DNA from 3 places in the Streptomyces sp. L500 genome. Region 2 is predicted to be linked to each of the others. Evidence: riboswitches for the same ligand, from Rfam matches in the RefSeq annotation. Region 2 holds a riboswitch; each other region holds the start of a gene.

Region 1 (7,055 bases), on a different contig from region 2:
CGAGTCGCCGGTCGCGAAGAAGGCGACCAGGCGGCCGATCATGTGCTGCTCACCCGGGGACAGCTTGGCGAGGTCGGCGACGTCCGAGTGGAGGTCGACCTCCTCGACGGTCCAGGTGTTCTTGATCGCGTCGCGGTAGCGGTCGTAGAAGTCCGGGTACCGCATGGGGCGCAGGGTCAGCTCGAAGCCCGGGTCGAGCAGGTTCTTCTGGCGTTCGGTGGACATTACTGGCACGCCTCGCAGGACTCGGGGTTCTCAAGGGAGCAGGCGATGGCGTCCGCGTCGGGCGCGGCCTGCTGCACGGGGATGGTGGTGGCGGCGCCGGTGGAGGCGGAGGCCGCGCGGGCGATCCGGGTGGCCGGGCGGGAGCGCAGGTAGTACGTCGTCTTGATGCCCTGCTTCCAGGCGTACGCGTACATCGAGCTGAGCTTGCCGATGGTCGGCGACGCCATGAACAGGTTCAGCGACTGGCTCTGGTCCAGGTACGGCGTACGGGCCGCGGCCATGTCGATCAGGGCGCGCTGCGGGATCTCCCAGGCCGTGCGGTACAGGTCGCGGACGTCCTGCGGGATCCACTTCATGTCCTGGATCGAGCCGTTGGCCTCGGTCATGGCCTCGCGGGTGGCGCGGTCCCACACGCCGAGCTTCTTGAGGTCCTCGACCAGGTAGGTGTTGACCTGGAGGAACTCACCCGAGAGCGTCTCGCGCTTGAACAGGTTGGAGACCTGCGGCTCGATGCACTCGTAGACGCCGGCGATGGAGGCGATGGTCGCCGTCGGGGCGATGGCGAGCAGCAGCGAGTTGCGCATGCCGACCGCGGCGATGCGGGCGCGCAGCGCCTCCCAGCGGTCCTCCCACGCGGCGACGGCGTTGGGGTAGTGGTCCGGGTGGAGCACGCCGCGGGCGGTGCGGGTGGCCTCCCAGGCCGGGTGCGGGCCGTGGCGCTCGGCGAGGTCGGCGGAGGCCTCGTACGCCGCGAGCATGATCCGCTCGGAGATCTTGGTGGACAGGGCCTTCGCCTCGGCCGAGTCGAAGGCCAGGCGCAGCCGGAAGAAGACGTCCTGGAGACCCATCAGGCCCAGGCCCACCGGGCGCCAGCGGCTGTTGGAGCTGCCGGCCTGCTCGGTCGGGTAGAAGTTGATGTCCACGACGCGGTCGAGGAAGGTGACGGCCGTACGGACCGTACGGTCGAGCTTCTCCCAGTCCATCTCGCCGTCGGCGCCCAGGTGCTGGGCCAGGTTGACCGAGCCCAGGTTGCAGACCGCGGTCTCGCCGTCGTTCGTGACCTCGAGGATCTCGGTGCAGAGGTTCGAGGAGTGGACGACCGCGCCCTTCTCGGCCGTCTGGTTGGCCGTGCGGTTGGCGGCGTCCTTGAACGTCATCCAGCCGTTGCCGGTCTGCGCGAGGGTGCGCATCATCCGGGCGTAGAGCACCCGCGCCGGGATGGTCTTGACGGCCTTGCCGGCGGCCTCGTACGCGCGGTACGCGGCGTCGAACTCGTCGCCGTAGAGGTCGACCAGGTCCGGGGTGTCGGCGGGGGAGAAGAGCGACCAGTCCGCGTCCGTCTCGACGCGGCGCATGAACTCGTCCGGGATCCAGTGCGCGATGTTGAGGTTGTGGGTGCGGCGGGCCTCCTCACCGGTGTTGTCGCGGAGCTCCAGGAACTCCTCGATGTCGGCGTGCCAGGTCTCCAGGTAGACGCAGGCCGCGCCCTTGCGGCGGCCGCCCTGGTTGACGGCGGCGACGGAGGCGTCGAGGGTGCGCAGGAACGGCACGATGCCGTTGGAGTGACCGTTGGTGCCCCGGATCAGCGAGCCGCGCGAGCGGATGCGCGAGTACGACAGGCCGATGCCGCCCGCGTGCTTCGACAGACGCGCCACCTGGTGGTAGCGGTCGTAGATGGAGTCCAGCTCGTCCAGCGGGGAGTCCAGCAGGTAGCAGGACGACATCTGAGGGTGGCGGGTGCCGGAGTTGAACAGCGTCGGGGAGGACGGCAGGTACGAGAGGGTGCTCGTCAGCCGGTACAGCTCCGCCACGTCGTCCAGGGCCCGCTCGGAGTGGTCCTCGGCGAGGCCGCAGGCGACGCGCAGCAGGAAGTGCTGCGGGGTCTCGATCACGTCGCGGTGGATCGGGTGGCGCAGCAGGTAGCGGCTGTGCAGGGTGCGCAGGCCGAAGTAGCCGAAGCGGTCGTCCGCGCCGTCGGCGAGGGCGGCCTCGACGAGGGCGTCCAGGCGCGCGGCGTGGGTGCGCACGAAGGCGGCCGTCTCGTCGGCGATGAGGCCCTCGCGGTGCCCCACCTCGACGGAGGCGGAGAAGGAGGTCGCGCCCTGGCCGGCCGCCTCGTCGGCGATGGCCAGGGTGAGCAGGCGCGCGGCGAGCCTGGAGTACTCGGGCTCCTCGGCGATCAGGCCGGCGGCGGCCTCGGTGGCGAGGGAGCGCAGCTCGGCGTCGTCCGCGGCGGCGCTGCGGCCGCGCAGCGCGGCGGCGGCGACCTTGCCCGGGTCGGTGGCCGGAAGGTCGGCGGTGAGGTCGGTCAGGGTGCGCAGGAGCGCGGTCCCGGGGCCGCCGGTCGCTTCCGCGTTCGCTGAGACCGGTGCTGAAGCCGGATCTGCGGGCGCGATGGTCACTGAGGCTCTCCCTCGCTCGGCTGGGTGGGCCGGGCGGGAGAGCGATGAGCGCGCACGCGCATGCCTCTTGCACCAGGGCATGCCTCGTAGGCGTCCATCGGCCCAACCCGCGAGGCCCGGACGAATTCAACGCCCATGGCCGAGCCGGGGCAGGCTCGGTGGTGGGCGCGCTGTCGGCAGGTCGTCGGACTTCAGGTGCGCTGGGTATATGCGCACACATACACCGTTGCGGGACAGTTCCGGATTTCCACCGGATTCCCCTGCGACGACAGCGGAGACGAGCATACATCTAGTGCCGGGCCTCGCACGCGCCCCCACATGTTGTGTCGTCGCGTCATGAGACGGTCGCGGAATGTGCTAACGGGCGTCCCTGGCAGGGCAGGAGAAGAGGGCCGCCACGCCCCCTGGACGGGGATGTGGCGGCCCTCCGGAGGGGCCCCGGACGGTGGTCCCGGGAGCGGTGGATCAGTGGCCGCCGGGGGCCCCTGCGGTGGCCGGCGGGAGCTCCGCGCGGACGCCCGGGTCGCCGGCGTCGGCCGTGTAGTCCGAGGGCCGGGTCAGGTCCTCGCCGTCGGGCACCTTCAGCGCCTTGAGGACGAAGGTCGCGACGATGACGACGATCACGTTGAGGACAAAGGCGGTAAGCCCGATATAGCCCTTTTCGCCGATGAGAGGGATGAGATTGGTGTTCCCGAAGTGATCCTGGGTGGCACTCGGTGTGGCGTACGCCCGCCACGTCCCGTACGTCATGCCGACCGCCCAGCCCGCGAGCAGCGCCCAGCGGTGGGGCCAGCGGGTGAAGAGCCCGCCGACGAGCGCGGGCACGGTCTGGAGGATCCAGATGCCGCCGAGGAGCTGGAAATTGATGGCGACCGTTTTGTCCAGGGTGAGGACGAAAACGAGCGCGCCGACCTTGACCAGCAGGGACGCGAGCTTGGACACCTTCGCCTCGTGTTCGGGGGAGGCGTCCGGTTTGAGGAAGTCCTTGTAGATGTTGCGGGTGAAGAGATTTGCTGCGGCGATCGACATGATGGCCGCCGGTACGAGCGCGCCGATGCCGATCGCGGCGAAGGCCACGCCCGTGAACCAGTCCGGGAACATGTCCTCGAACAGCTGGGGTATCGCCAGCTGGCCGTTCTTCACCTTCACCCCGGCGGCGATGGCCATGAAGCCGAGCATCGCCAGCAGGCCCAGCATCAGGGAGTAGAGGGGAAGGATGGTGGTGTTCCGGCGGATGACATTGCGGCTCTTGCTGGAGAGGACCGCCGTCACGGAGTGGGGATAGAGGAAGAGCGCCATCGCCGAGCCGAGCGCCAGCGTCGCGTACGACCACTGGGCGTCCGCCCCCGGCACCAGCGAACCACGGGGTTTGCCCGTTGCGGGATTCTCGGCCGCGAACGCCGCACCGGCCTTGCTGAAGATGCTCTCGAAGCCGCCCAGTTTGATCGGTATGTAGATGATCGCCACGATGATCACGATGTAGATCAGCGCGTCCTTGACGAAGGCGATCAGCGCGGGGGCGCGCAGCCCGGAGGAGTAGGTGTAGGCCGCGAGCACGCCGAAGGCGATGAGGAGCGGCAGGTCCTTGACGAACCAGTTGGCGTCCTCGCCGCCGCCCACGCCCATGACGTCGAGCACCGCCTGGATGCCGACCAGTTGCAGCGCGATGTACGGCATCGTGGCCAGGATCCCGGTCACCGCGAGGGCGAGGGAGAGGCCCCGGGAGCCGAACCGGCCCCGGACGAAGTCCGACGACGTCACATAGCCGTGCTTGTGCGCCACCGACCACAGGCGGGGCAGGAACGTGAAGACCAGCGGATAGGTGATGATCGTGTACGGCACGGCGAAGAAGCCGGCCGCGCCCGCCGCGTAGATCGCCGCCGGCACCGCCACGAACGTATAGGCGGTGTAGAGGTCCCCGCCCAGCAGGAACCAGGTGACCCAGGTGCCGAAGGACCGGCCGCCCAGGCCCCATTCGTCGAGGTTGTCGGCGTTCTCCGCCTTTCGCCAGCGGGCGGCGAGAAAGCCCATGGCCGTGACGACGACGAAGAAGAAGAGGAAGACGGCGAGCGCCACGCCGTTCACACCGTCCTTCACCCCTCCTCACCTCCCGCGTGCCGCTCCCGCCGCACCGTCTCCTCGCGTCGTCGCACGATGACGTAGGCGACGACCGTAAGGAGGGTGGACACCAGCACCCAGAGCATCTGGTACCAGTAGAAGAAGGGGATGCCGATGAGGGCCGGGGTGAGCCGGGCGTAGGAGTCCACCCACAGCATCGCCACGAAGGGGATGGCGAGGCACGCTCCCGCGACGATCAGCGGGACGGTCAAGACCGGGTTGCCTACGGTCAAGAGTGGTTTATGGCCGTCCGCGGAGGCTTGTGCGGCCGTGCGGCCGGGTGGATGCTCGGGTGGTTCCGACATGCGGTGACTCCGTCCCCTGTGCGATCACTTGCGGTAATGCGCTGGAAATCTAGGTGAGGGCCCCTCCGGGCGTCACCCCCTTTCCGGATATCGGAATGGCAACACCAGCAGGGGTACGGGCGGAATCCCATCGTCCGGAGGTGGGTTGACGACGGGCCGCTGTTCATATGGCGTCAAGTCGCCTTGCGCCGAACCGGGTTGTCCGGTATTTGACGAAACTTCAAGCTGTCATCGACGGGTAATGCGCAGGTAAAGTGTTCGTCGTGGCGGCCGGGCAGAATCGGGCCCGGCAGCCGGTGTGCCCCGAAGCAGTGGCCCCGGCACGCCGCGTCCGGACACCGGGTCCCCCCGGTGTCCGTCGCTCTTGATCCGACCCGACCACACCGTGCCCGGCGCGTCCCCACACGCGTCACGGGCGCAGGAGGCAGGCCCATCATGAAGTCGCTCATAGCCCACGCCCGTTCCTTCGCGGCCCACGTCGCGGACTCCGAACGCGCCGAGAGCTTCCGTGCCCTCCAAGCCGGCCAGTCGCCGGAGGCGCTGTTCATCACCTGCTCCGACTCACGCGTCGTCCCCTCCCTCATCACCGGCGCCCGGCCCGGGGAGCTCTTCGAACTCCGCACCGCCGGCAACATCGTTCCCGAGTACGGCGGCGGCCGTCCCATGGGCGAGACCGCCACCATCGAGTACGCCGTCCGCGTCCTCGGCGTCCGCGACATCGTCGTCTGCGGCCACTCCCACTGCGGCGCGATCAGCGCCCTCGTCCAGGGCGACGACCTCTCCGCCGCCCCCGCCGTCCGCGACTGGCTCGCGACACAGGCGGCCGGCGCCTCCTTCGGCGCCGACCTCGCCGACGCGGTCCAGCGGCACGCCGTGGCCCAGCTCGACCGGCTGCGCACGTATCCGTGCGTACGCGAACGGATCGAGGAAGGGCTGCTCTCACTCCACGCCTGGTACTACGAGGTGCACACGGGTGCGGTCCGTGCGTACCGGCCCGGCGGTGGCAGCCGTACGTTCGGGCCGCTCTGAGAGCGGCGGGCGCCACGACGGGCGCTGTGACGACGTACGGCACGCGGACTCTTAAGGAATCCCACCTCCATGCTCTCCACCCTCACCCCTTTCTCCCCCTTCACCCCTTTCAGGAACGACCGTGGCGCGCTGCGCCGCGACGCCCTCGCCTCCCTGGTCGTCTTCCTGGTGGCGCTCCCGCTGTGCGTGGGCGTGGCCGTCGCCTCGGGCGTACCGGCTGAACTCGGCCTGATCACCGGCATCGTCGGCGGCCTGGTCGTCGGTGCCCTGCCGGGCAGCACCTTCCAGGTCAGCGGGCCGGCCGCCGGGCTGACCGTCCTGGTCTTCGAGGCCGTCAAGGAGTTCGGCCTGGGCGCGCTGGGCGTCATCGTGCTCGCGACGGGCGTGCTCCAACTCGCCCTGGGCGCGCTGCGTTTCGGCCGCTGGTTCCGCGCGATCTCCGTCGCGGTCGTCCAGGGCATGCTCGCGGGCATCGGTCTGGTGCTCGTCCTCGGCCAGCTCTACACCCTGGCCGGCGCCCGGCAGCCGGGCTCGGGCCTCGCGAAGATCGCCGGCCTGCCGGGCCTGGTGGTGGACGCGGTGACCGACCGCGACTCCGTCGCCGCGTGCGCGGTGGGCGCGGGCACGATCGCCGTCCTCGTCCTGTGGCGGCGACTGCCCGCGAAGGCGCGGCTGGTCCCCGCCCCGCTGGTGGCCGTCGCCGCGGCCACGGCGGTCACCGCGACCGCCGGCCTGGACATCGCCCATGTAGAGGTCAAGGGCCTCACCGACGCCATCCAGCCGCCGGGCCTCAACGACCTCACCTCGCTCGGCAGCGTCGCCGTCCTCGGCACGGTCCTGGCCTTCACCCTCATCGCCTCGGCGGAGTCCCTCTTCAGCGCCGCCGCGGTCGACCGGATGCACCAGGGCCCACGCACCCACTACGACAAGGAGCTCCTGGCCCAGGGCGTGGGCAACACGATCTGCGGCGCCCTGG
Region 2 (7,055 bases):
TTCCACGATCCGCTGGTCGACGCGGTGCTCACCGAACTACGGGAGATCAGCGCGGCACGCCGTCCCTGACGGCGCGCGGCCCATGGACGAGGCGGCCCTGGACGGGGGTCAAGGCCGCCTACGACACAGGCCGGCGCCGGATCCCGGTGGATCGAACGATCCGCCGGGATCCGGCGCCGCTTGTGCGATGACCGGCCTGCCTTTCCCCGGTGTCCCGATCGAGATCTCCGGCATTCCGATCCAGGACAAAAGGACCGGACGGTCCGGTCTAGAGTCGGATCCCATGCGACCGACCGACACCCCACCTTCGACGGCCGACCTGATATCCGACCCCTACGGCACCTACGCCCGGCTCCGCGAGAGCGGCCCCGTGCACCGGTTCGAGGGCCCCGACGGCAAGCCCGCCTGGCTGGTCACCCGTTACGACGACGTACGGGCCGCCCTCGCCGACCCCCGGTTCTCCCTCGACCGGAGCAACGCCCTCCCCGGCAACTACAGCGGCTTCTCCCTGCCCCCGGCGCTCGACGCCAACCTGCTGAACATGGACCCGCCCGACCACACCCGGCTGCGCCGGCTGGTGGTGAAGGCGTTCACCCCGGGCCGGGTGGAGAAGCTGCGCGGCCCGGTGCGGGCGTTCGCCGATGAACTGCTGGACGCCGTCGAGCCGGCGGGGCGGGCGGATCTGCTGGCGTCCTTCGCGGGCCCGCTGCCGGTCCACGTGATCTGTCATCTGCTCGGCGTCCCCCAGGCGGACCAGGTGGACTTCCGGGCCTGGACGGACGCGATGATCACCCCCGACCGTTCGCGGCCCCATCTGATGAAGGAGGCGGTCGCCTCCCTGATGGCCTTCTTCACCGCGCTCATCGAGACCAAGCGCGCCGAGCCCGGCGACGACCTGCTCTCGGACCTGATCGCGGTGCAGGAGGCCGGGGACACCCTCTCCCGGGACGAGCTGACGTCCCTGGCGTTCCTCATCGTGTTCGGCGGCTACGAGAACGTCACCCACCTCATCGGCAACACGGTGCTCGCCCTGCTGGACCGTCCGGAACTGCTGCGGGCGGTGCGTAAGGATCCGGACGGTCTCGCGGCGGTCGTGGACGAGGTCAGCCGGTGGGACGGACCCGTTCCGCTGGCGATCCGGCGCTTCCCGGTGGAGGACGTGGAGATCGGCGGAGTGACGGTCCAGGCGGGTGAGACGGTGCTGCTGTCGCTGGCCTCGGCCAATCGCGACCCGGCCCGGTTCCCCGACCCCGACCGCTTCGACCTGGGACGGGACCGCTCGGGGAACCTCGCGCTGGGCCACGGCATCCACTACTGCCTGGGTGCCGCGCTGGGCCGGATGGAGACGGAGACCGCGCTCGCCGCGTTGCTGGAGCGCTTCGAAAATCTGGAACTCGACGTTCCGAGGGACGAGCTGACCTGGCGTCCGGCCATCCGCGCACGTGGCCTGAAATCGCTCCCCGTCCGGTGGTCTTCGGTCGGCCGAACAGGTTTTTGATGCATAACCCATCCTTGATGAGGTAGAACTGTCCTCGAGCCCGCCCGGTGTGCATCCCCCGTCGCACCGGGCGGGCCTTCGTCGTCACGTCACCTCGTCGACGCGGATCCGCTCAGGCGCTGCCGGGCGGGAACTTGAGCAGCGTCACCGCCGCCAGCATCTGGAGGCTCACCGCCGCCACCGCCCTGTGGGTGGGCAGATGGTGCTGACCCCGGATCAGCAGCGTGGCGAGCGCGTAGCCGAAGGCCGCCGTCACCGACGCGGCGGCGCGCACCGGCACCGAACCCGCGGGCAGCCAGGTGTCGAGTATCAGCCGGGGCAGATCGCTCGCCCAGAACAGCACCACGAACAGGCTCGCCGTGGGGGCGAACTTGCCGTTGCCGCCCAGCCGGCGGGCGATGGCGTGGGTGGCGGCGCCCAGCAGCAGGCTGGCGAGCATCATCACCAGCGAGCCGATGGCCATGGCCTCCAGCGCCAGCAGGGGGCTGACCCCCCACTGCACCCAGAAGGAGTCGTTGGCCAGCGTCCCCAGCGCCCCGCACAGCAGGGACAGGAAGGCCGCCGCTCCCCAGACGCTCCGGTCCCGCGCCTCGTCGAGGACTTCGACGGGCCGGTACCAGAGCCCGAATATGAGGCGGTGCCAGAGCAGCTTGCGCTGCCGGGCATCGGGGGCGCGTGGGGGAGGGGCAGTGGTCACAGGCATGGGTGCCGTTTTATCACCGTTCGGCCGGACCGCAGGAGTCCGGGCGGCCCGGCCGGTGGAGCCGACGCCCCGTCAGGCCGGGGTGGGCGCCACACCTCCGGGGCCCGTACCGGGGTCCGTGCCGGGGCCCGTGCCGGGGTCCGGATCGTCGTCCCCCGCGTCGACGACGGGCCTGTCCTCGACGGCGGTCACGGGCGCCGCGAGCCCCCGCGCCGAGGCCCCGCCCGGCAGATAGTCCTCGCTGATCTCCCGTGGCCCGAACGGCCACACCTTCTCCTTCGCCGCCCACAGCGTGAACGCCACGCACCCGGCGCCCACCCAGGCCAGCGACCACTCGATGGGATGGCGGCCGGGGGAGCCGCGGTCCGCGAAGCCGTAGATCACCAGCCAGCCCGCCAGCGCCACCAGGCTCGGCAGCGGATAGAGCCACATCCGGTACGGGCGCGGCAGCGCCGGCTGCCGGCGCCGCAGCACGGTCACGGCCAGCACCTGCGACAGCGCCTGGAGGATCACCATGACCGCCATCAGCAACTGGATGATCGTCGCCAGGTCGGTGTGACGGCCGATCAGGAAGCCCACGGCCGAGACGACGCCCATCGTCGTCAGCGGCAGCACGGGGAAGCGCAGCCGGGGGTGGAGGGCGCCGAAGCGGCGGAAGAAGACGTTCTCCCGCGCGGCGTCCACGGGGATGCGCGAGCCGCCGAGGAGCCCGGTGAAGACGGACGCGAAGGCCGTGATGAGGATCAGCACGGTGACGACGTCCGCCGCGCCCTTGCCCCAGGTCTGCTCCAGCACCGCCGAGGCCACGGAGGACCCGGCCGTGGAGTTCGGGTCCAGCATCTCCCGCCAGTCGACGACGCCCAGGGTGCCGATCTGCAGCAGCAGGTAGATGGCCATGATGCCGAGGATCGAGTAGATGATGGACCGCGGCATGGTCCGTCCGGGGTCCTTGATCTCGGCGCCCATGTAGGCGACGGTGCTGTAGCCCCCGTAGTCGTAGATGCCGATGGTCAGGCCCGCCGCGAAGCCCAGCCAGAACTGACCCGTCGTGAGGTCGAAGGCGCCCGCCGGGTAGGTGAAGGCCCGGTCCGGGCTGAAGTGGGTGAACGCGGCCACGATGACCAGGACGACGGAGACGATCATCACGCCCCACAGCACCGCGGTGATCCGCGCGATGCTCTCCACCCGCCGCCACAGCAGCCCGACGACCACCACGACGAACGCCAGGCCCGTCAGATCGCCCTGGGTCTGTGTCATCCCCGGCCAGAGATAGCCCAGGTACTGGACGAACCCGATCACACCCGTGGCCATGGCCAGCGGGATGAAGAGCATCGCCGTCCACACGAACAGGAACGGCACGAGTCTCCCGGTCCGGTACTGGAACGCCTGCCGCAGATAGACGTAGCTGCCGCCCGCGCCGGGCATCGCCGCGCCCAGTTCGGCCCACACCAGCCCGTCGGCCAGGGCCAGCACCGCCCCCGCGACGAAGCCGATGACCGCGTGCGGCCCGCCGAAGGAGGCCACCATCAAGGGGATGGTGACGAACGGTCCTATGCCGCACATCTGGCTCATGTTGATGGCGGTGGCCTGGAACAGCCCGATGCGGCGGACGAACGCCGCCCGCTCCTCCGGCACCACCGGCTCCCCCGGTTCCCCGGGCCTCCGCTCGACGTCCCCTGCCGTGTCCGCCATTGGCGCTCAGCCCTCTCGCGTCCGTCCCTGGAGTCTTCCTGCACTCGTACACCGGGCCGACCCGCGCGTCCATCACCTGCGAAGTGTCGGTACCTGCTGCGAAGAGATGGCAAGTGCCACATTTTTGCCCCGGGGCTCGGCCGGGACGTTATGGTTGCCCGGCCGTGGTGTTCGGGAAGACCGGTGAGGCCCTCGTGGGCCGATTCCGGAGCGGCCCTCGCCACTGTGATCGGGGAGTGACCGTCCTCTTCCGCGTGCCCCGGCACGCGGAGCCACTGGCAGCGTCCGGCTGCCGGGAAGGCGGGACGGTAACGCCATCACCCGTAAGCCAGGAGACCGGCCACGGCATTCTCGAAATGATCCACGAGGTGCTGGAGCGTTCACCCCAAGATGTCCATATCCACAGAACCGTCCGCGGGTCCGTCCGCGGAACCGTCCGCGCCCGCCTTCCGCTGGCGCCGCGAGGACACCGTGCGGACCGCCGGCCTGCTGGCCGTCGTCGTCGCCCTCCACGTCGTCGCCTTCGGCGTGCTCTTCCTGCTGGTCGTGCCGAACCACTACACCGTCGGCTCCAAGGTCTTCGGCGTCGGCCTCGGCGTCACCGCCTACACCCTCGGCATGCGGCACGCCTTCGACGCCGACCACATCGCCGCCATCGACAACACCACCCGCAAGCTGATGGCGGACGGCAAACGCCCGGTCTCCGTCGGCTTCTGGTTCGCCCTCGGCCACTCCAGCGTCGTCGTCCTGCTGACGCTGCTGGTCTCCGGCGGCACCCGGCTGGCCGGGACGCTGATGAACGAGGAGTCCACCACCCATCAGACCCTCGGTGTCGTCGGCACCACGGTCTCCGGCGGCTTCCTCTACCTCATCGCCGTCCTCAATCTCATCGCCCTCGCCGGCATCATGAGGGTCTTCCGCGCCATGCGCGAGGGCCGTTACGACGAGGCGGAGCTGGAGAAGCAGCTCGACTCGCGCGGCTTCATGAACCGCGTCCTCGGCCGTTTCACCCGTTCCATCAGCCGCCCCGGCCAGATGTTCCCGCTGGGCTTCCTCTTCGGCCTGGGCTTCGACACCGCCACCGAGGTCACGCTGATGGTCATGGCGGGCAGCGGTGCCGCCGCCGGGCTGCCCTGGTACGCGATCATGTGCCTGCCGCTGCTGTTCGCCGCCGGCATGAGCCTGTTCGACACGCTCGACGGCACGTTCATGAACTTCGCCTACCAGTGGGCGTTCTCCAACCCCGTCAGAAAGGTCTACTACAACCTCACCATCACCGGGCTCTCCATCGCCGTCGCCTTCCTCATCGGCACCATCGAGCTGGTGGGCGTGCTCCACGAGAAGCTCGATCTGGACGACGCGGTGACCGGCTGGATCGCCGGGCTGAACCTCGACAACGTCGGTTTCGTCATCGTCGGACTGTTCGTGCTGGTCTGGGCCCTCGCCCTCGGCTACTGGCGCTTCGCCAAGGTCGAGCAGCGCTGGGCCGCGCGGACGGCTGCCGCCGGGGTCACGGGCGCTCACAGCCCTGGTTCGCGCACGCCTTCCGGGCGCTGATCACCGGCGGGCTGTTCCCGGCCGACTCCTCCCGCACCACCACGAGGGCCGGGCCGCCGCAGGTCAGGCACGTCCGGGTCGAGGGATCCCGCTCCCGCTCGATCGCCGCGGCGATCCTGCGCAGGGGGTCGGCGTCGACATCTGACTCGCCTCCGGTGTCGGACATGGGCCATCCCGCTCCACGGTCGTCGCTGCTCGCTCTGCCGGCGGGTGCATCGTGACGCACGACCCCTGATCACGTCAGCGTGTTGGGCCGTGATCACCCTTCACGGGGTGGCGCGGGCCGACGGGCTGACGCTCAGGGGACGGGTGTTTGCTCATGTTGTTCATGGGCCGGCCGCCGGGAGCGTCACCTCGAACCGGCAGCCGCCGGGCACGTTGTGGACCGACGCACGGCCCGCGTGGGCCTCGACGATGCCCCGGACGATCGCCAGGCCCAGCCCCGCGCCCCCGGGCCGGGTCCGGGCCGCCGAGCCCCGCCAGCCCGTCTCGAAGACCCGGGGCAGATCCTCCTCCGGGATGCCGCCGCAGCCGTCCGTCACCGACACCACCACCGCGTCCGCCTCGCGCCGCGCGGCCACCGCGACCGTGCCGTCGGGCGGGGTCCGCCGGATGGCGTTCACCAGGAGGTTCCCCAGGACCCGGGTCATCTCCTTGCCGTCCACCTCGACGGGCACGGCGGCCACGCCGTCCCCGTCCCCGTCCCCGTCCCCGACCAGCTTCACCCCCTGCTCGCGCGCCAGCGGCCCGGCGCCCGCCAGGGCCTCGTCCACCAGGTCGTACACCGACATCCGGCTCGGGCGCAGCGGCAGGGCGCCGGCGTGGATGCGGGAGAGCTCGAAGAGGTCGCCCACCATCGTGTTCAGCCGGTCGACCTCGGTGCGGATCTGCCGGTGGTAGCGCGCGGGGTCCTCGGCGACGCCGTCCTCCAGCGCCTCGGACATGGCGCGCAGCCCCGCCAGCGGGGTGCGCAGATCGTGGGAGATCCAGGCCACCAGCTCGCGCCGCGAGGCGTCCAGGGAGCGCTCCCGCTCCCGGGACTCGGCGAGCCGGGCACTGGTGGCGGCGAGCTCCCGGGAGAGCGCGTCGAGTTCCGCCGTGGCACCACCGCCGGGGGCGGCGAACGTGCCGCCCTCGCCGAAGGACCGGGCCGCGCGGGTCAGGTCGGCGCTGCGGGCCACCACCCAGCGGCCGAGCAGCAGGGCCGTGGCGAGCGAGACCACGGCGGCCATCGCGCACACCGTCGTCACGACCGTCAGGTCGTGCGCGGACAGGAACATCGCCCGGGCCACGGCCAGCGTCCCGGCCAGCATCGCGGTTACCGACACCGCGGCCACGACGGCGAGGGAGACCGTCACCGAGCGGTGGCGCAGGGCGCGCAACGCCAGCGCGCCCAGGAGGCCGGCGGCGGCCGCGCCGAGGAAGGCGAGGAGGGCGATGAGCAGCGTGTCACCCATTCCCGGCCGCCTCGAATCGGTAGCCGACGCCCCACACGGTCCGGATCAGGGCGGGGTTCGCCGGATCGTCCTCGATCTTGGCGCGCAGCCGGCGGACGTGGACGGTCACCGTCGACACGTCCCCGAAGTCCCAGCCCCACACCTCGCG
Region 3 (7,055 bases), on a different contig from region 2:
GCCGTTGCCGAAGGGGTGCTCGCTGGGCAGCCGCAGCGCCTCCTCGTAGTCGGCGGCGCGGACCACCGACAGCACGGGCCCGAAGATCTCCTCCTGGTAGATCCGCATGTCCGGGGTGACCCGGTCGAAGAGGGTGGCACCGGCGAAGAAGCCGTTCTCGTGGCCCGGCAGGACGAAGTCCCGGCCGTCGACGACCAGTTCCGCGCCCTCCTCGACGCCCAGGTCCACATAGCCGCGCACCCGGTCGAGGGCGTCACGGCCGACGAGCGGGCCGAAGTCCGCCTCGGGGTCGTCCGAGCGGCCGATGCGGAGGGTGCCGATGCGCTCCTTGAGCTTGGCGACGAGCGCGTTGGCCGTCTCCTCGCCGACGGGCACGGCCACCGAGATGGCCATGCAGCGCTCGCCCGCGGAGCCGTAGCCGGCGCCGATGAGGGCGTCGACGGCCTGGTCGAGGTCGGCGTCCGGCATCACGATCATGTGGTTCTTGGCGCCGCCGAAGCACTGGGCGCGCTTGCCGTGGGCGGCGGCGGTGGCGTAGATGTGCGCGGCGATCGGGGTGGAGCCGACGAAGCCGACGGCGCCGACGCGCGGGTCCTCCAGCAGGACGTCCACGCTCTCCTTGTCGCCGTTGACGACGTTGAGGACGCCCGCCGGAAGGCCCGCTTCCAGGAACAGCTCGGCGAGCCGCAGCGGCACGGAGGGGTCGCGCTCGGAGGGCTTGAGGATGAAGGCGTTGCCGCAGGCGATCGCGGGGGCGGCCTTCCACAGCGGGATCATCGCCGGGAAGTTGAACGGGGTGATCCCGGCGGCGACGCCGACCGGGCGGCGCAGGGAGTGGACGTCGATGCCGGTGCCGGCGTTGTCCGTGAACTCGCCCTTGAGGAGATGCGGAATGCCCGCGGCGAACTCCACGACCTCCAGGCCGCGCTGGATGTCGCCGTGGGCGTCGGCGATCGTCTTGCCGTGCTCGGCGGACAGCAGCCGGGCCAGCGCGTCCTTCTCGCCCTCGACCAGCTGGAGGAAGCGCAGCAGGACCCGGGCCCGGCGCTGGGGGTTCCACTCGCCCCACTCGCGCTGGGCGCGGACCGCGTCGGCGATGGCCGCCTCGGTCTCCGCGCGGCTGGCGAGCGGGACCCGGGCCTGGACCTCGCCGGTGTTGGGGTCGTACACATCGGCGAAGGCGCCCGATGTTCCCGGGATGTGCTTGCCGCCGATGAAATGGGTCAGTTCACGGACCATGGAAGCCTGCTCTCATCAGGTGAGATCCGGGGACAGGCACGGCGGGGCCGCGGGCGCGCGCCCTTGTGGGGCGCGGTCCGTCCTGTCCGTCCTCGTGGTTGCCCCCGAACATATAGTTGGACGTCCTACTAAGTCCAGAGTCGAAAAAACGTGCGGGGCGGCCGGGTGGCCGCCCCGCACGCCGGGGACGGGGGAGAGGGACGGAAAGCGGAACGGGTCAGGAGACGGGTTCGGCCGCGCCCCGGGCCGCGCGGTCGTGCCCGGCCCGGGGGACGAGCAGCCGTTCGGCCAGGTGTCCGAAGAGCAGCCCGAAGGCCGCCCACAGGACGCCCTGGACGGCCAGGGCCGCGAGGCGGAACCGCCACAGCACGGTGGCCGGGAAGTCGGCGGGCACCTCGTCGACCACGGGCAGGACGGCGTACGCCGCACCCACCAGCAGCACGAACGCCGCCACCGCGACGACGCCCGCCCACCAGCCGCCCAGCCGGGGGACCAGCCCACGGCCCAGGAAGATCGCGGCCACGCCCAGCAGCACGCTGAGCACGATCATCAGGAAGTACAGCGCGGTGCGCTTGCCGATGGTGTCCGGATCGCCGACGGACGGCGGATTGGCCGGGTACTTGAGGAACGGCACCACGTAGACCACCAGCAGCCCGCCCAGCGAGAGCAGGGCCGCCGTGGCGCGCGGGCCGATCCGGCCGATCCGGCCCAGGGCGACGCAGAAGGCCAGCGCGGCGATGCCGCCGAGCGCCACACCGTAGACCAGGACGCCGGTCGCCAGCCCGGCGGTGGACTGGAGGGTGCGGCTGACCAGCTCCACGTCGTGGTCGCCGTGGCTGTGGGCCTCCTCGTAGCCGATGGCTCTGTCCACGGACGGCTCACCGAGGAGATAGGCGACGAGGAGGGCCAGGCACCCCGCCGCCAGTCCGGCGAGCATGCCGCGCACCAGGAGCGACCGTACGGAGACGGTGTTCACGAGAGCGACTCCCCGGCCGTCAGTGGCACGGGAAGCCGAGCAGGTGACGTCCGTCGTGGAGCCACTCGTGGACGCTCGCGCCGGAGAGCAGCGAGGTGGCGCCCTGCTCGGCGCCGACGAAGTACAGCAGGACGAGCATGAGCACGCCGAAGAACACCGCCCAGGGGGCGATCGCCTTCAGGGATATCGGCGCGACCTCCGGCCGGGCGGAAGAACCGGAGACGGGAGCGGCGGAATAGGCCATGACCAAACCTCCTGGGGAAACACGCGTCCCAGAACTAGGGGTTCCTGGACGGCGGGAGGCGGGTCTGACTCCCCGGGCGTCGCCGCGCTGCCGCGAGCGCCGACCGGATTCACAGTGGCGCGACCGTGCCGGATTCCCACCGGCTTCCGCCACCCCGTCGTCATGTCCACGCGACCGTACCGTTCCGGCCAACATTGCGCCATGGGGCGGGAGGATGCGCACCGGCGTACCACCCGGCGCGCGTGCTCTGGAGCGTGCGCCGGGGCCGCGCCCGTTCCGCTCCTCCGCCGCCCGTGGCTGACCGGTATGTGAACAGCACTGTCCAGCGGGCGGCTTCACCGCCTACGCTGGCCGCCGCAGCCGGTTCGCCCTGCCCGCCAGGCAGACGCGTCGCAAGAGGGAACCCGGTGGGAATCCGGGACTGCCCCGCAGCGGTGAGCGGGAACGACCGCCGTCACACGCACTGGGCCCGACAGGGCCCGGGAAGCGACGGCCACTAGGTGTCCGCCCTCGGGCGGACGTGCCCGCGAGTCCGAAGACCTGCCCGCTGCCCGCGCGCGAACGCGTCGCGCGCGGACATCCCGGTGACCCCGAGGGCGGGTCGGCGCGCACGGACGAGCACGTGACGGCTCGCCCGCACCGACGCGACCCCTCGCGGCCCTCCCGGGATCCAGGAGACGAGCTCGCGAAGGAGAGTTCCGTGACCAGCAAGTCCGCAGCCGCGGCAGCCCGGGCCACCGTGTACGGCTACCCCCGCCAGGGACCCAGCAGGGAACTGAAGAAGGCCGTCGAGGGGTACTGGAAGGGCCGCGTCACCGCCGACGCCCTCCACCGGACCGCCGCCGCCCTCCGCGCCGCCACCTGGCGCGATCTCGCCGCCGCCGGCCTCCACGAGGTCCCCACCGGCGACTTCTCGTACTACGACCACGTCCTCGACACCAGCGTCATGGTCGGCGCGATCCCCGCCCGCCACCGCGCGGCCCTCGCCGCCGACCCCCTCGACGGCTACTTCGCCATGGCACGCGGCACCCAGGACGTCGCGCCCCTGGAGATGACCAAGTGGTTCGACACCAACTACCACTACCTCGTCCCGGAACTCGGCCCCGACACCGTCTTCGCCGCCGACCCCGCCAAACAACTCGGCGAGTTCCGGGAGGCCCTGGCCCTCGGCCTCGCCGCCCGCCCCGTCCTCGTCGGCCCCGTCACCTACCTCCTGCTCGCCAAGCCCGCCCCCGGCGCCCCGCCCGGCTTCGACCCCCTCACCCTCCTGGACCGGATCCTGCCCGTCTACGCCGAGGTGCTCGCCGCACTGCGCGCCGCCGGGGCCGAGTGGGTCCAGCTGGACGAGCCCGCCCTCGTCCAGGACCGCACCCCGGCCGAACTGAACGCGGCCGCCCGCGCCTACCGCGACCTCGGAGCCCTGACGAACCGGCCGAAACTGCTCGTCGCCTCCTACTTCGACCGCCTCGGCGAGGCCCTGCCCGTGCTGGCCAAGGCCCCCGTCGACGGCCTCGCCCTCGACTTCACCGGCCCCGCCGCCGCCAACCTCGACGACCTCGCGGCCGCCGGCGGACTGCCCGGCAAACGGCTCGTCGCGGGCGTCGTCGACGGCCGCAACGTCTGGATCAACGACCTGACGGCGTCCCTGGCCACCCTCGCCACCCTCCTCGGCCTCGCCGACCGAGTGGACGTCGCCGCCTCCAGCTCCCTCCTCCACGTCCCCCTCGACGCCGGCGCCGAACGCGACATCGACCCGCGCATCGCCCGCTGGCTGGCCTTCGCCCGCCAGAAGACCACCGAGATCGTCACCCTCGCCCGCGGCCTCAGCCACGGCACCGCCGCCATCGCCGCCGAACTCGCCGTCAACCGCGCCGACCTGGCCTCCCGCGCAGGCTCCGCCCTCACCCGCGACCCGGCCGTCCGCGCCCGCACCGCCGCCGTCACACCCGCCGACGCCCGCCGATCCCTGCCCTACCCCGAACGGACCGTCGCCCAGCGCGCCCGCCTGGGCCTGCCCCCGCTGCCCACGACCACCATCGGCTCCTTCCCCCAGACCACCGAACTGCGCACCGCCCGCGCCGATCTGCGCGCCGGACGCATCGACGCCGACACCTACGAGCGGCGCGTCGAGACCGAGATCCGCGAGGTCGTCGCCTTCCAGGAGAAGGCCGGCCTGGACGTCCTCGTCCACGGCGAGCCCGAACGCGACGACATGGTCGCCTACTTCGCCGAACGCCTCACCGGCTACCTCGCCACCCGCCACGGCTGGGTCCAGTCCTACGGCACCCGCTACGTCCGCCCGCCGGTCCTCGCCGGCGACGTCTCCCGCCCCGAGCCGATGACCGTGCGCTGGACGACCCACGCCCAGTCCCTCACCGCACGCCCCGTCAAGGGCATGCTCACCGGTCCCGTCACCATGCTCGCCTGGTCCTTCGTCCGCGACGACCAGCCCCGCGCCGAGACCGCCCGCCAGGTCGCGCTCGCCCTGCGCGACGAGGTCGCCGACCTGGAGGCGGCGGGCACCGCCGTCATCCAGGTCGACGAGCCCGCCCTCCGCGAGACCCTCCCGCTGCGCGCCGCCGCCCGCCCCGGCTACCTGGCCTGGGCCACCGAGGTATTCCGCCTGACCACCGGCGGCGTCCGCCCGGACACCCAGATCCACACCCACATGTGCTACGCGGAGTTCGGCGACATCCTCCAGGCCATCGACGACCTCGACGCCGACGTCATCAGCCTGGAAGCGGCCCGCTCCCACATGCGGGTCGCGGACGAACTCGCCGGCGCCGGCTACCCCCGGGAGGTGGGCCCCGGCGTCTACGACATCCACTCGCCCCGCGTCCCCGCCGCCGACGAGGCGGCCGCCCTGCTGCGCCGCGCACTGGCCGCCGTCCCCGCCGAACGGCTGTGGGTCAACCCCGACTGCGGCCTGAAGACCCGCGCCTGGCCCGAGGTCCGCGCCTCGCTGGAACACCTGGTGACGGCGGCGCGCACGATAAGGGAGGAACTCCCGGGCTCGTCCTCGTCCTCTTCCTCGTAAGGCGCGGGAGGGGTGCCCCTGGGTCGTCATTACCGGGGGCACCCGTCTCCTCGATGGCTGAGAGACTGCCCGCATGGCCGAACTCAACGGAAAGCCCGTTACCCTCGACGACCTCCAGAGCCTCGCCCTCACGAACTACGGGCACTTCACGACCATGCGGATGGAGGACGGCACGATCCGGGGCCTGTCGCTCCACCTGGACCGCCTGGTGCGGGACTGCCGCATCGTGTTCGGCGTCGAACTGGACCGCGAGGGGACGCTGAACTACATCCGCAAGGCGGCCGACGGCGTCACCGGAATCGCCGGCATCCGCGTCACCGTCTTCGACCCCGCCCTCGACCTGAGCCGCCCCAGCGCCGCCAAGGACCCCCACATCCTGGTGAACCTGCGCCCCGCCGGCGCCCTGACACCGCCCCCGCTGACAGCGAAGACCTTCACTTTCACCCGCGACAACGCGGAGGTGAAGCATGTCGCACTCCACCCGCAGCTCAAGCTCCGCCGCGACGCCCAGCTCGCCGGCTTCGACGACGCCGTCTTCGCCGAACCGGACGGCCGCGTCTCCGAGGGCGCCACATGGAACCTCGGCTTCGTCGACCGGCAGGGCACGGTCGTCTGGCCGGACGCCCCCGTCCTCCCCGGCACGACGATGCTGCTGCTCCAGAGCCTCGACACCCCGGAACAGATCACCGCCCCGGTACGGCTCGCCGACGTCCCCGCCATGGCCGCCGCGTTCGCCACGAACGCCTCCATCGGCGTCCGCACCGTCAGCGCCCTCGACGACGTGCGGTTCCCCCAGGACCATCCGGTGCTCGCGGCACTGCGCGACGTGTACGCGGCTATTCCGGGGGAGCGGCTTTAGGCGGGATACGTGGCCCTGCCGGAAAAGCGTTTGACGCTCGCCGGTGTCCGGCGGTCGGATCACATGCCATGAACACAGGGCAGATGCATCCCGGCACGCACCCCATTGACGATGACCTTGTACGGCGGCTGGTCGCCGGGCAGTTCCCGCAGTGGGCGGGGCTGGCGGTGGAGCGTTTTCCGTCCGGAGGCACGGTCAACGCCATGTACCGGCTGGGCGATGACATGGTCGTACGGCTGCCACTGGTGCGAGGCGGGGCCGACGACGTGGCGATGGAACGGACGTGGCTGCCCCGGCTCGCGCCCCACCTGCCCGTACCCATCCCTGAAGTGCTCGGGGAGGGGCAGCCCGCCGAGGGGTACCCGTGGGCTTGGTCGGTGTACCGGTGGCTGGCGGGAGAGAGCCCCGAGGCGGGGGTGCTGAGCGAACCTGTCCTGCTGGCCAAGGATCTGGCCGAATTCGTGGCAGCGATGCGAAGCATCACCCTGCCGGGTGCGCCGCGGGCCCATCGCGGCGGACCGGTCGCCTCCCTCGACGCGGCGACCCGGGCGGCGATCGAGGAACTGCGCGGGATCCCGCAGGAGGGCGTCGACTGCGACGCCGCCACCGCCGTATGGGAGGAGGCGCTGCGCGCTCCGGACTGGGACGGCCCGCCGGTGTGGCTGCACGCCGATCTCATGCCGGGCAACCTGCTGGTGGA

The links. Region 2 has a riboswitch for cobalamin ahead of nicT (Nickel transporter NicT). Riboswitches for the same ligand answer to the same signal wherever they lie in the genome.
Region 1: it holds a riboswitch for cobalamin, as region 2 does, so the genes downstream of both, ACX9I7_RS16310 (ribonucleoside-diphosphate reductase subunit alpha) here and nicT (Nickel transporter NicT) in region 2, are expected to answer to the same signal.
Region 3: it holds a riboswitch for cobalamin, as region 2 does, so the genes downstream of both, metE (5-methyltetrahydropteroyltriglutamate--homocysteine S-methyltransferase) here and nicT (Nickel transporter NicT) in region 2, are expected to answer to the same signal.

What each region holds. Positions count from the first base shown of each region.
Region 1 covers NZ_JBTOLC010000015.1:24,403-31,457, reverse strand. Annotated here, with positions in the region: gene ACX9I7_RS16315 (ribonucleotide-diphosphate reductase subunit beta) at 1-225, opposite strand, end outside; gene ACX9I7_RS16310 (ribonucleoside-diphosphate reductase subunit alpha) at 225-2,627, opposite strand; cobalamin riboswitch at 2,786-2,912, opposite strand; gene mctP (monocarboxylate uptake permease MctP) at 3,093-4,724, opposite strand; gene ACX9I7_RS16300 (DUF3311 domain-containing protein) at 4,721-4,978, opposite strand; gene ACX9I7_RS16295 (carbonic anhydrase) at 5,486-6,079, shown strand; gene ACX9I7_RS16290 (SulP family inorganic anion transporter) at 6,149-7,055, shown strand, end outside.
Region 2 covers NZ_JBTOLC010000009.1:103,256-110,310, forward strand. Annotated here, with positions in the region: gene ACX9I7_RS11960 (MAB_1171c family putative transporter) at 1-69, shown strand, start outside; gene ACX9I7_RS11965 (cytochrome P450 family protein) at 284-1,498, shown strand; gene ACX9I7_RS11970 (YIP1 family protein) at 1,611-2,201, opposite strand; gene ACX9I7_RS11975 (APC family permease) at 2,274-3,893, opposite strand; cobalamin riboswitch at 4,042-4,252, shown strand; gene nicT (Nickel transporter NicT) at 4,284-5,450, shown strand; gene ACX9I7_RS11985 (hypothetical protein) at 5,404-5,616, opposite strand; gene ACX9I7_RS11990 (sensor histidine kinase) at 5,777-6,907, opposite strand; gene ACX9I7_RS11995 (response regulator transcription factor) at 6,900-7,055, opposite strand, start outside.
Region 3 covers NZ_JBTOLC010000033.1:347-7,401, reverse strand. Annotated here, with positions in the region: gene ACX9I7_RS24530 (CoA-acylating methylmalonate-semialdehyde dehydrogenase) at 1-1,239, opposite strand, end outside; gene ACX9I7_RS24525 (CbtA family protein) at 1,457-2,215, opposite strand; gene ACX9I7_RS24520 (CbtB domain-containing protein) at 2,235-2,459, opposite strand; cobalamin riboswitch at 2,857-3,001, shown strand; gene metE (5-methyltetrahydropteroyltriglutamate--homocysteine S-methyltransferase) at 3,160-5,496, shown strand; gene ACX9I7_RS24510 (aminotransferase class IV) at 5,570-6,355, shown strand; gene ACX9I7_RS24505 (aminoglycoside phosphotransferase family protein) at 6,424-7,055, shown strand, end outside.